DNA from 3 places in the Clostridium sp. FP1 genome. Region 3 is predicted to be linked to each of the others. Evidence: predicted binding sites of a transcription regulator. Region 3 holds the regulator's gene; each other region holds the start of a gene.

Region 1 (4,810 bases), 2.3 Mb from region 3:
AAAGATAGGTTGCCGCAATGAACCGTTTGATGTTTTCATCATAAATTTTACGATACATACAAGGTTAGGTTCTATCCACACAGCATTATCGTTTCCAGAAGGCAATTCATTAAAAGGTTGTGCACTTATTCTAGGCATTGATGCTATTAATTTAAAATCCTCTGTTGATATTCCTAGCGTAACATGACCCTTGTATACAAGTTCTTTGCCTGAATATTGACCAAGAACAATGCTGATTACACTGTTCTCCTTAAAGATGTACCCACACACTACAAAATCATCGTCTAGTAGATATTTAATTTTAATCCAGTCCTTTGTTTTCTTGTCGAAATAATATTTGCTATCTTTTCTCTTAGCGACTATTCCTTCAAGTTCATTTTGCTTAGCAAGCTGATAAAATTCAATTCCATGTTCTTCTATATATCTAGAAATAGCAATTCGTTCATTTTCTATAATAACTTTTTCTAGCAACTTTTTGCGTTTCATTAAAGGCAAATCTATAACCGAGTGATCCTTGTAATAAAGGATATCAAATGCGGTAAAACTGGCTGGTAATCTAGATGATGCAAGTTGGATTTTAAAGGTATTTGACATAAGAGAACGCCGCTGAATTTCGAAAAAATCTGGCTTGCCATCCTTAATAACGATTAATTCACCATCTAAAATGCAACGCTGTTTAATTTGTTTGTGTATTGTTGACAGTTCTGGTACTTTTACAAGCATTTTAATATTTCGTTTATTGCGTAGCTCTGTCGCGTCTTTATGCAAATAGGCTATACAACGTTCACCATCTAGCTTTAACTCATAGATATAATCGGGGTTGTTAAATGCCTCTTGCATCTCACCAATTAGCATAGGCTTAATATTTTTACTCTGAAATAAATCCATTATGCACCCTTTGTAGTTCTTTTACGTTTTTCTTTAGGCTTTGGAGTTTCGTTAACTTTATTTTGCTCAATACTAGCCTTTAATGCATCCATAAGATTAATAATATTACTTGGAGCTTCAGACTTAGAGGCAACAATATCTTTACCAGCTATTTTTGTTTCAAGTAACTCACGTAGCTTTATTTGGTATTCATCCTTATATTCAGAGGGATTAAAAGGAGTAACCATTGAATTAATTAACGCCTTTGCCATAGTAATCTCAGCATCAATTATCTCGGGTTTATTATAGGATTTAGGGAGATCCTTAATCTCATCTTCATAGTACATTTTGGATATTAATATTCCATCTTCACGTGGAATGATAGCAAGTAAAGTCTCTCTTGTACCCATTACAGTTTTACCAATAGCAATTTTTTGCTCGCTCATTAGTGCTGCACGTAATAGCTCAAATGCCTTATCTCCACCAGCTTCAGGAGTAGCTTGATATGTTTTGTCATAATAAATTGGAGATATTTGATTTAGTTGTGCAAAGTGTAGTATCTGTATAGATTTTTCTTTTTCTGTTTTGATTTTTTCCAGATCATCATCCGTCACAACTACATAATGCTCTTTATCGTACTCGTAGCCTTTAATAAGATCTTTCGTAATAATCTCTTTTCCACAGTGAGCGCAAGTCTTCTTATATTTTATCCTTGAATTGTCTTCTTTGTGGAGCTGGTTAAAGTGTATATCATTATCTTGAGTAGCAGTATACATAGATATTGGGATAGCAACAAGGCCAAAGGAAATAACCGTTTTATGAGCTACTGCCATTATTAACACCTCTCTTACTTTTTTATTAGTATAACCAAAACTTAATTTATTTACTATTAATCATTTCAATTTTGCTATTTCTATGAAATGACTAAAATTATGTCTTAATTTGGAAAATTAAATTACTTCTAAAATACATGAAAGTAGGATATAATAGTTACGAACTGATGTTCTAATATTAAAATATAACGCTTGGCAGAAAGGAAAATATTTATGAGCAGACTTATATTTCACATAGATGCAAATAGTGCTTACCTTTCTTGGGAAGCAACTTATAGGCTACAGCAAGGAGAAAAAATAGACTTAAGAGAAATTGCTAGTGTAGTTGGTGGTGATGAAGAAAGTAGGCATGGTATTGTTTTGACGAAATCTATACCCGCTAAGAAATATAATATACAGACAGGCGAAACTTTATATAATGCTAGGGCAAAATGTCCAGGACTAACAATAGTTCCGCCAAGATATTGGTTGTATATGCAATGTAGCTTAGCTATGAATAAAATTTTTCAGGAATATACCCCACAAATCCAAAGATTTAGTGTAGACGAAAGCTTTCTAGACTTTTCTAATATGGAGCATTTATATCCAGACTATATGGAACTAGCTGAAACTATAAAAGAGAGGATAAAGAATGAACTTGGGTTTACTGTAAATATAGGTATATCAAACAATAAACTGTTGGCAAAAGTAGCTTCTGATTTTACAAAGCCGGATAGAATACATACTTTATTTCCTCATGAGATAAAACAAGAGATGTGGCCACTTCCGGTTGAAGATTTATTCATGGTTGGTAGAGCCACTGCTCCTAAATTGCATAGCTTAAATATTAATACTATTGGGGATTTAGCAAACTATAATGTGGAGATTTTAAAGAATAAACTAAAGAGCCACGGCCAACTAATTTGGAATTATGCTAATGGTATTGAATTTTCAGAAGTTAGAAAAAGTAATTATATTGAAATGAAGGGTATAGGAAATTCTACAACAATACCTTTTGATGTTGAAGATAGTGATACGGCTCATAGAGTATTGTTATCCTTGTGTGAAACAGTATCTATGCGTTTAAGGGATTCACGGAACTGCTGCACTGTAGTAAGTATAAGTGTCAGAGGTAATGATATGATATCCTATTCTCGTCAGAAGAAATTGATAGTAGCTACTGATTCAACTATGAAGATTTATGAAATAGTTTGTTTTTTATTTGATAGTGTGTGGAAAGGAAATCCAATAAGGCATTTAGGAATGCATATAACAGATTTTTGTAATAACGATTTCTACCAAAGTTCTCTATTAGACACTTTTGACTATGAAAAAGACAGTAAACTAAATAAAGTAATTGATGGAATTAGATTAAAATATGGATATAAAGCTATTGGTAAGTCTTGTTTTCTCAATTCAGGTTTGAGTGCTATGTGTGGAGGTATAGGAGAAGAGGATTATCCATTAATGTCATCTATTTTATAGAAGGAGTTGAATGTAATGAAGGTTTTAGCTTTACCTATAGAAATGGTTTCTTATACAGATAGCAAAGGTACTATACAGCCTATAAGGTTTAGAATGCAAATAGATGATGAGCCTATGCAAGTCATAAAAATAGATAAGATAATTTGTGTAGATAGAGAAAAACTTGCAGGTAATAATATGCTAGTGTATAAGTGCCAGAGTGTAATTAGCGGAACTGAAAAACTATATGAGATAAAATATGAGTTGAGTACCTGCAAGTGGATATTATTTAAGATTTGATGTACAATAAATTCATGATATTTGACAGAATGGGGGACATAGAATGAAACTAATGTGTAAATGTGGAAACATAGAAGATATAAAAACTGATGTAAATATTGAAAAGTTTGAGTTTAGAAGTTGTGAAGATGGTATATTGGTATTAGTTTGTGAGAAATGTAATGAGGTTGTTTTTATTAATTTGAAAAATAGTTCGAAGTTCTGAGGGAGTCCTTGGGGCTTTTTTATTTTTGTTCATTTAGAATTCGCTTAAAAGTGGAATTATATGTTGCAAATGGTTTTATAATGTATTATTATTGAATTTGTGAATTTTTATGAAAAGAGTGGAGATTATGATTGAGCAAATAGAATTAGTTAGAAATAAACTAGAAAAGTTAATAGCAGTCACTGAAAGCCTTGTTGATGGTGAAGTCATTTCATTAAGTCAAGAATTGGATAAGCTTATTTCTCAATATTATTTATATAAATAAACTTATTTTGTATTATGAGAAACTTTACCCTTCTATTAGTAAAACGTTTTATAATATTTTAAATATAAATCTTAAATTACGGTTATAAAGAACAATACTGCACTTAAGGGGTAACCCAGTGCAGTATTGTTTTCGTTAGCTATCAAAATAAAAGGATTGGTATTTAAAATTATAGACTATTTTACAAATTTTATTCACTGTATCTATTAAAATAAATACTCTTACAGGCGTTATATATAAAATTCATAAAGCATATTTCAATATTTATAAAGAAAATTTCAACATAAAAGTAATATTAAGAGTTAGTTGGAAACTTATAATTGTATTATTATGTATAATATGGTACAATCCAATAGCGATTTAAATAAAGGGGGGATTATTATGAGTGACAAGTCTAAAAAGAAATTTCAAAAAAAGGGGTGGCATTGGCTAATTGCTATTGCAATAATTGTAGGTATTACTTCAACTGGGTGTGCTAAAAACAAGACAAAGGTTGAAGCTAATGCTAAAGTTGTAGCTGAGACTACCACTACGACTGAAAACATAGCAGTAAATACTTCTAAAACAGAAGTTATAGGGGAACTAAAAGTACATTACATAAATGTAGGTCAGGCCGATTCCATCCTTATTCAACAGGGATCCAATTCTATGCTTATTGATGCAGGGAATAATAGCGATGATAAATTAGTAGTAGACTATTTAAAAAAACAAGGTGTTGAGAAGATTGATGTGCTAATAGGTACTCACACAGATGAAGACCATATCGGAGGATTAGACACAGTAATTAAGACTTTTGACATAGGTAAGATATATATGCCTAAAGTTACTAAAACAACTGATACATATAAAGATGTAGTTACCGCAATTAAAGCTAAGAATATGAAAGTATCTGCACCA
Region 2 (4,810 bases), 320 kb from region 3:
AGTTATTAAAATAAAAGGATTGGTATTTAAGTTATGGGCTATTTTACAAATTTTATTCACTTCTTTTAGTGAATTTGGAACTTTTTAATTTTGTGTATAAATAATTGTATCATGGCAATAATTTAGAAAAAAATAAAAGGGGTAATTGCATTGCAAAAATCTAAAAGAAGCTTTATAGAATTAAACTTAGTAGTATCTGTAGCAGTTATATTTATTCTAGCTACAGTGGCAGCCCAAGTATTGCTATAAAAATAAGGCATATAAGTTACATTAATTTGTAATCTATATGCCTTATTTTTTTCTTGTGTATGAGGTTGATAATTTATATTTATAATACGATTTTAGAGTTTTCTTTCGTAAAAATCATACTCACCATCAAATGCAATTTCGGCTTCAGTATCACACTCAAGTGATTCAGTTAAATTATCTATCTGCCCTTCTAAATACATAATTCTATCAGTCATATATGCACTGGTATTAGTATTGTCATGTAACCCTGTATCTAGTGCATCAAATAGATTTTCTTTTTCTATATCAGTAAGATTTGAAACTACTAAAGTTAAATCCTCTCCATGTTGATCATCTGCAATCATTAAAACCTTATCTCTAAACATATGCCCTTTAGAGGTCGTAATATCAAATTTTGCTATATCAGCATCGTCTTCAATTAGAGTAATGTTGTTATTTTTGTATTTAATTTGTCTTTCATTATACATAATTATCTCTCCCTACTAATTGAATGGAGTTATACTACGATACAATCTTTGGGGTCTTTATCTACCCTCAGACCTTTAAACACAGGTTGTCGTAACGAACCATTTGCTGTTTTTGTCATATATTTTACAATACATACAAGGCCAGGTTTTATCCATATAGCATTATCGTTTCCAGAAGGCAATTCATAAAAAGGGTGAGCATTTATTCTAGGCATCGATTCTATTGATTTAAAATCCTCCGTTGATATTCCCAGCGTAACATGACCCTTACATACCAGTTCTTTGCCTAAATATTGACCAAGAACAATGCTGATTGCACCGTTCTCTTTAAAGATATATCCACACACTACAAAGTCATCATCCAGTAAATATTTAATTTTAATCCAGTCTTTTGTTTTCTTGTCGAAATAATATTTGCTATATTTTCTCTTAGCGACTATTCCTTCAAGTTCATTTTGCTTAGCAAGCTGATAAAATTCAATTCCATGTTCTTCTATATATCTAGAAATAGCAATTCGTTCATTTTCTATAATAACTTTTTCTAGCAACTTTTTGCGTTTCATTAAAGGCAAATCTATAACCGAGTGATCCTTGTAATAAAGGATATCAAATGCGGTAAAACTGGCTGGTAATCTAGATGATGCAAGTTGGATTTTAAAGGTATTTGACAATAGGGAGCGCCTCTGAATCTCAGGGAAGTCTGGCTTGCCATCCTTGATAACAATCAACTCACCATCTAAAATACAACGATACTTGACTTGTTTGTTTATATTTAAAAGTTCTGGGAATTTTGGAAGCATTTTAATATCTCGCTTATTTCGTAAATCTGAGAAATCTTTATCAAGATAAGCTATACAGCGATGACCATCGAGCTTTAACTCGTAAATATAATCCAAACTGTCAAAAGCCTCTTGAGCCTCACCTATCAACATAGGTTTTATCCCTTTGCTCTCAAAGAAATCCATTATGCACCTTTAGAAGTTTTTTTACGTGTTGGCTTAGGTGTTGGAATTTCTTTAACTTTATTTTGCTCAATACTAGCCTTAAGTGCATCCATAAGATTAATTACATTACCTGGAGATTCAGATTTAGCGGCAACAATTTCCTTGCCAGCAATTTTTGTTTCAAGCAAGTCTCGTAACTTCATTTGATACTCATCTTTATATTTAGCAGGCTCGAAAGGAGTTATCATTGAGTTAATTAATGCCTTTGCCATCGTGACCTCAGCCTCTACTAATTCTGGCTTATTGTAGGATTTAGCAAGGTCTTTAATTTCGTCCTCATAATACATTGTAGAAATTAATATTCCGTCCTCACGAGGAATTATAGCAAGTAAAGTTTCTTTTGTTCCCATTACCGTCTTACCTATTGCAATTTTCTGCTCACTCATAAGCGCAGCGCGTAGTAATTCAAAAGCTTTGTCCCCACCAGCTAGAGGAGTAGCTTGATATGTTTTATCATAATAAATTGGTGATATTTGATTAAGCTGTGCAAAGTGCATTATCTGTATTGATTTTTCTTTCTCAGTTTTAATTTTATCTAAATCGTCATCTGTTACAACCACGTAATGCTCTTTATCATATTCATATCCTTTGATAATATCTTTTGTAACAATCTCTTTCCCACAGTGAGCGCAAGTCTTCTTATATTTTATCCTTGAATTATCTTCTTTGTGGAGCTGGTTAAAGTGTATATCATTATCTTGAGTAGCAGTATACATAGATATCGGAATAGCAACAAGGCCAAAGGAAATAACTGTTTTATGAGCTACCGCCATTATTAACACCTCTCTTACTTTTTTATTAGTATAACCAAAACTTAATTTATTTACTATTAATCATTTCAATTTTGCTATTTCTATAAAATGACTAAAATTATGTCTTAATTTGGAAAATTAAATTACTTCTAAAATACATGAAAGTAGGATATAATAGTTACGAACTGATGTTCTGATATTAAAATATAACGCTTGGCAGAAAGGAAAATATTTATGAGCAGACTTATATTTCACATAGATGCAAATAGTGCTTACCTTTCTTGGGAAGCAGCTTATAGATTGCAACAGGGAGAGAAAATAGACTTAAGAGAAGTTCCTAGTGTAGTGGGTGGAAATGAAGAAAGCAGACATGGTATTGTTTTAACTAAATCAATTCCTGCAAAGAAATATAACATACAGACAGGTGAAACTCTTTATACTGCACGACAGAAGTGTCCAGAGCTAGTAATAGTTCCCCCAAGATATTGGCTGTATATGCAATGCAGTTCAGCTATGAATAAAATATTTCAGGAATACACTCCACAAATTCAACGATTTTCGGTTGATGAAAGCTTTCTAGACTTTTCTAACATGGAGCATTTATATCCAGACTATATGGAACTCGCTGAAACTTTAAGTGAAAGAATAAAAAAAGAGCTTGGGTTTACAGTAAACATAGGAATATCAAATAATAAGCTGCTGGCGAAAGTGGCTTCTGATTTTAAGAAGCCAGATATGATTCATACTTTATTCCCTCATGAAATAAAAGAAAAGATGTGGCCACTAGCTGTTGAAGATTTGTTTATGGTAGGTAGGGCTACAGCTCCAAAACTTCATAGTTTAAATATCAATACTATTGGTGATTTAGCAAATTATGATGTGGAAGTTTTAAAGTATAAATTAAAAAGTCATGGGCAAGTAATTTGGAATTACGCTAATGGTATAGATATTTCAGAGGTCAGAAAGAGCAATTATATTCAAATGAAGGGCATAGGCAATTCTACAACAATAGCTTTTGACGTTGAAGATAGTGATACAGCTCATAAAGTATTGTTGTCCTTGTGTGAAACAGTATCTATGCGTTTAAGAGATTCACAGAACTGCTGTAGTGTAGTTTCAATAAGTGTAAGAGGAAGTGACTTAATTAATTATTCACGTCAAAAGAAATTGGAAGTAGCTACTGATTCAACTAGAAGAATATATGAAGTAGCATGTTACCTATTTGATAATGTATGGAAGGGTAACCCCATAAGACATTTAGGGATTCACATAACAGATTTTTGTGGTAACGATTTTTATCAATCCTGCTTACTTGATACATTTGATTATGATAAAGATAGTAGACTTAATAAAGCGGTGGATGGAATAAGGCTAAAGTATGGCGATAAAGCTATAAGTAGGTCTTGTTTTCTTCATTCTGGTCTAAGTGCTATGTGTGGAGGGATAGGAGAAGACGATTATCCATTGATGAGTGCAATGTTATAGAAGGAGTTGAAGGTGATGAAGGTTTTAGCTTTACCTATAGAAATGGTTTCTTATACAGATAGCAAAGGTACTATACAGCCTATAAGGTTTAGAATGCAAATAGATGATGAGCCTATGCAAGTCATAAAAATAGATAAGATAATTTGTGTAGATAGAGAAAAACTTGCAGGTAATAATATGCTAGTGTATAAGTGCCAGAGTGTAATTAGCGGAACTGAAAAACTATATGAGATAAAATATGAGTTGAGTACCTGCAAGTGGATATTATTTAAAATTTAGATCTTAAATTATTGATAAAACTAAAAAAATACTGCATTTAGGGGGGTAACCCAGTGCAGTATTTTTAGTTATTAAAATAAAAGGATATTTAAATTATAGACTATTTTACAAGTTTTATCCACTGGAACTATAAAAAATATTATATTTTTACAAATGTGGCAAATTGTATTATAATTGAGATATTAAAAGTATAGGGAGGGGTAAACCATGGGACTATTTAATAAAATATTTAACAAGTATATTGCCAAAAATAAAATCAATCTAAAATATAATATTGTATTTACAATAGATTATTTGAATATAGACTATGATGAAAAATTAAAAAATGCAAAGATAATATTTCCTTTAGACAGTAATCAAATTATAATAAATGGTGATAGTATGTATTTTAATGCTTTATCTATAGATGAAGCAGGAAGAAGTGAAGATGATTTATATAGAAAAATATATACGCGAAATTTTGCATTTTGGATAACACCTTGTGATTATAATGCTATTTTATACATAATGAAAGATAGAGAAAAAAAGTACCAACTAGAAAAACAAAACAATAAAATAAGGATAAAAGCCACAT
Region 3 (4,810 bases):
TTTATAGGTAGAGCTCCAAGTCAAGTTGTAGAATTTATAGAGGAATATGTAAATCCAATATTAGAAGCAAATAAAGATGCAATGGGTGTGGAAACTTCTATAAACGTATAATCATTGATATGAATATGACATATGTTTATAATTAATAACAATTAGACTAAAGAAGCTATCAGTGATGTAAAACTGGTAGCTCCTTTAGTTTAACTATAGTTTTAACAGGAAACATATAGATTACATTGCAAAGCAAAATAAATAAATTTACAATAATAAAAAAAAAAATTAAAGTATTTTTAAAAATAAGCAGGATTTTGCCCCCCTCTTGTAGAATAATAATGTCGTGAAATGTAAGTTTCACGACATTATTATATATTTTGGAGGTACCTATGAAATCTGATATAAATACTATTTATAACAATGAACTCCCTGCGTTTCTAAATGATTATTTTAATTATTTATCTACTATTAAAGGCTGTTCTGTGGCTACTATTGTTGCGTACACTGCAGATTTATCATTATTGCTAAAGTTTTTGAAAATGTATAAAGGCTTAGTACCCTCAGATAAAGTTCTGCACATTGAGGAAATTAGTATTAAGGACTTAACTCTAGATACATTAAAGACCCTTACATTACAGGACTTATATGCCTTTATCTCCTATCTTGGAAAATCTAGGGCTAATGGAAACTATGCTAAAGCAAGAAAAATCGCATCTATAAAGTCCCTATTTAAGTATTTAACCACTAAATCCAAAGTGCTAAATATAGATCCATCAATAGATCTAGAGTCACCCAAATTAGGCAAGCGAAGCCCTGTTTTCTTAACCTTAGATGAAAGCAAGACCCTGCTAGATGCAACTACATCTAGAGAGAAACATTCTATTCGCGACCATAGTATGATTACACTCTTTTTAAATTGTGGTCTCAGACTATCGGAGCTTTGTAGTATAAATATCTCTGATATGAAAAATGATACCCTATCTATTATTGGAAAAGGAAATAAAGAAAGAACCATCTATTTAAATAAGGCTTCATTAAAGGCAATATATAAATATTTACCTATTAGAAATGCAGATTTAGAAAAAATTCATCCTGAAGATAAGGATGCCCTTTTTATAAGCGGTAAATTTGGCAGAATTAATAAAAGAACTGTAGAAAGAATTGTAAAAAAACATATAGGCAACGCTGGCCTTAATAAAAATAAATATACTCCTCATAAATTAAGGCATACCTCTGCTACTCTTATGTATAAGTATGGTAATGTTGATATCAGAAGTCTGCAAGAAATTTTAGGTCATGAAAATATATCTACTACCCAAATATATACTCACGTAGATAATGATAAATTAAGAAATGCAGTTAAATCAAACCCACTTTCTGATGAGTAAAAAAGAAAAAAGTATATATTACTATTAATGCATTATACGTAATATATACTTTTTTTTTGCACATAAAAATATTTCTTAAATAATAAAGAAAGTATATATTTATATTTTTTTTACTCTTATAAGTCCTGGAAACTCCTCATGAAGTAAATCTGAATTTTCTTCTTCATTTTCAAGAAGGTCTTTCATCCCGTCTATATCATCTATATATTCCCAAACTTCATCATTTTCAGGTATAAAATCATCCTTATCTATGTTAGAGTGTTCTTGCTCTGCTAACAATGAATTATATTCTTCAAATTCAATTAGTCCTTCTGAGTCTGATAGGTCTTGATTTTCATTTTCACTATTATTTTCTTCTGCTTTTGATAAGTTAATTACATCCTTATCATAAAAATCATCTTCCAATTCTTCTTCTAACTCTTCGGCCTGAAAAACTTCATCAATTTTTATGGCTTTAACATCATAGCCTTCAAGTTCTAAGCATTTTCCACAATTATTACATTTTTTATTGGAATTCAATTCACAGACTTCACATTCCCCACAATTACTACAAATTTTCTTATCATTAAATATACAATTTTTAGCCATACAACACCACGCTCCATTAATTTAAAATACTTCATAATAGACAAGTATAACAAATAATACTCTAATAATCAAACAAAAACAATTTTATAGATTCAATTATATACATTTTAATTATATTTCAGCATTTAGAAAATATGAATTTTAAGCACTAATACATTTTGCCTAAAAGACGAACGTAAGTTTGATTCTTTTACATATATATGGTATAATTTTAATACGAATGAGAGGTGTTTTTATGTTAACTCAAAAAAAAGATAAACAAAGCGAAATATATAACTACATAAAAGAGCAAGTTCAATTAAAAGGATATCCACCTTCTGTAAGAGAAATATGCGTGGCTGTAGGATTAAAATCTACCTCAACTGTTCATGGCCATTTAGAAAGATTAGAGAAAAAAGGATATATTCGTAGAGACCCTACCAAGCCTCGCGCAATTGAATTATTAAAGGATAGTGTCACAAGAAAAGAACTAATAGATATCCCTATTATAGGAAAAATTACAGCTGGAATACCAATACTCGCAGTTGAAAATGTTGAAGACACCTTTACTATTCCACTAAATTTTACTAAAACCAATAATGAATTATTTATGCTTAGAGTTTCTGGTAGCAGTATGATTGAAGCAGGAATATTAGATGGAGACCTAGCTATAATTGAGAAAATTAATACCTCTAAAAATGGTGATATAGTGGTGGCTCTTATTGATAATGAAGCAACTATAAAAAGATTTTTCAAGGAAAAGGGTCATATAAGACTTCAACCTGAAAATTCAACTATGGCCCCTATTATAGTTGATGACTGTGCAATCTTGGGAGTACTTGTTGGTATTTACAGAAAGTATTAAATCATCCCCTAAAGCATTTCAATATTATTTTGTATACAACAAAAACCTGCAAATAATATAATCATTGCAGGTTTTTGATATTCCCGTACTAGCTTAACTAGCAAAAGGTAAAGTGAAGTTAGTTTAATATATGAGCTTGATTTTAAATAACTTTTGAAAGCGCTATTAGTATTCCAATCTTAGCATGATCAAAGGTTAATCCACCCTGTAAATATGCTATATAAGGCTCTCTAATTGGTGCATCTGCAGATAATTCTATTGATGAGCCCTGAATAAATGCCCCTGCTGCCATTATAACCTTATCTGCATATCCTGGCATATCCCAAGGTTCACATTGAGCAAACGAATCAATGGGCGACCCCTCTTGTATACCCCTACAGAAATTAATCAACTTTTCCTTATTGTTAAATTTTATAGCTTGAATTATATCGCTTCTTTTATCCGTATATTTAGGAAGAACTTCAAAACCTGCAAGTTCCATAATTCTTGCACAAAAGATAGCGCCCTTCAATGCTTCCATAGCTACATGAGGTGCTAAGAATAACCCTTGAAATAAAGTACGCATAACTCCAAAAGTAGAACCACACTCCCCTCCTATTCCAGGAGTTGTTAATCTATAAGAAGCTTGCACTACATATTCTTCTTTACCTGCAATATAACCACCTGTAGGTGCAATGCCTCCACCAATATTTTTTATAAGTGAACCTGCAACTAAGTCTGCACCTACATCTGTAGGCTCATGAACGTCCATAAATTCGCCATAACAATTATCTACAAAGCAAATAACCTTTGGATTTATAGCTTTTGCAGCTTTTATAATCTCTTCTATTTCACAAATTAATAATGCTTTTCTCCATCCATATCCAGTGGATCTTTGAATATGAATTAGCTTAATTGACTTATCTTCTAGTAGATTCTTTTTCATTAAATCAATATCAACTTTAGAGTCATGGGTTAATTCTAATTGCTTATATTTTACACCATAATCTTTTAATGATCCTATATCTTCTGTAAGATTTATACCTATTATATTAAGAAGTGTATCGTAAGGTGTTCCGCATACAGACATCATGGTATCATTAGGTCTTAAATTACCAAATAAGGCTGCTCCAATTGCATGTGTTCCATTTACGAAATGTGGTCTTACCAATGCACTCTCACAATTAAAAATCCTCGCATATACCTTATCTAATGAATCTCGTCCGATATCTCCATAACCATATCCAGATGAATTTGTAAAATGAGCGTCGCTAATTCTTTCATCTTGCAATGCTGTCAAAACCTTGAGTTGATTAAACTCTCTTATTTCATCAAGAATTTCAAACTCCTTTTGAACATCTTGTATTGCTATATCATAGAGTTCTAGGGTTTTTGAGCTTATTTTATACTTGTTTTGAAGGTATGTTTTTGTTATATCTATCATGATTCCAGGTCCCCTTTTGTCATTAATTTATTATATATGTATTTAAAATTACACCTAAAGCAGCTTAAATAAAATGGACTAATAGCCTACCTAGTTATTTAAGTTGCCCTAGTAATAATAACATATATAATACTAATGTAGAACAGTTTTATACAGAAATCAAAGTTATAAGCCTTTAAATATACTGTAATATAATGTGGTAACTTCCGTTATCCTTCATTTTTTTACACTTAACAGCAAAACAAGATTACCATGGACGATATTGCATGAAATTATACCCCTAATAATACACTGTTTTCATCTTACTTTTAAGGTTTTATTGAGTATATTTAAAAATTCACTCTTTTCATCAACACTGCCGAATATTCTTATCGGTATAATATAAGCCATTACAGTACTAACGTATATAAATATATGTGTTTCAGACTGTACGACTTTTTCAATTACATTATATTTTGTTTCACTGAATTCAGTTTTATCAACAACACCTTCTTCTGTAAATGAAAAGTTGTGATTTCCAAGAATGCCTGTGGTTTTACCTTCCTCAAGTATCTTTGAAATTCTTTTTTCTAC

What was found. Region 3 encodes LexA, which represses DNA repair genes until DNA is damaged. Its sites were predicted from a motif close to CNAACANNTGTTNG; they were not measured.
Region 1: a site for LexA is predicted at 1,861-1,874, ahead of G9F70_RS02205 (DNA polymerase IV). Genes of this name have one in related genera too.
Region 2: a site for LexA is predicted at 2,654-2,667, ahead of G9F70_RS15005 (DNA polymerase thumb domain-containing protein). Genes of this name have one in related genera too.

What each region holds. Positions count from the first base shown of each region.
Region 1 covers NZ_JAAMNJ020000001.1:431,977-436,786, forward strand. The annotation lists gene G9F70_RS02195 (RNA ligase family protein) at 1-888, opposite strand, end outside; gene G9F70_RS02200 (Ku protein) at 888-1,700, opposite strand; gene G9F70_RS02205 (DNA polymerase IV) at 1,914-3,164, shown strand; gene G9F70_RS02210 (hypothetical protein) at 3,180-3,443, shown strand; gene G9F70_RS02215 (hypothetical protein) at 3,487-3,648, shown strand; gene G9F70_RS02220 (aspartyl-phosphate phosphatase Spo0E family protein) at 3,776-3,913, shown strand; gene G9F70_RS02225 (ComEC/Rec2 family competence protein) at 4,295-4,810, shown strand, end outside.
Region 2 covers NZ_JAAMNJ020000001.1:3,080,589-3,085,398, reverse strand. The annotation lists gene G9F70_RS15020 (hypothetical protein) at 342-716, opposite strand; gene G9F70_RS15015 (RNA ligase family protein) at 746-1,648, opposite strand; gene G9F70_RS15010 (Ku protein) at 1,681-2,493, opposite strand; gene G9F70_RS15005 (DNA polymerase thumb domain-containing protein) at 2,707-3,957, shown strand; gene G9F70_RS15000 (hypothetical protein) at 3,973-4,236, shown strand; gene G9F70_RS14995 (hypothetical protein) at 4,444-4,810, shown strand, end outside.
Region 3 covers NZ_JAAMNJ020000001.1:2,764,602-2,769,411, forward strand. The annotation lists gene purB (adenylosuccinate lyase) at 1-111, shown strand, start outside; gene G9F70_RS13380 (tyrosine recombinase XerC) at 384-1,382, shown strand; gene G9F70_RS13385 (hypothetical protein) at 1,482-1,970, opposite strand; gene lexA (transcriptional repressor LexA) at 2,206-2,814, shown strand; gene G9F70_RS13395 (aminotransferase class I/II-fold pyridoxal phosphate-dependent enzyme) at 2,957-4,237, opposite strand; gene G9F70_RS13400 (YcxB family protein) at 4,535-4,810, opposite strand, start outside.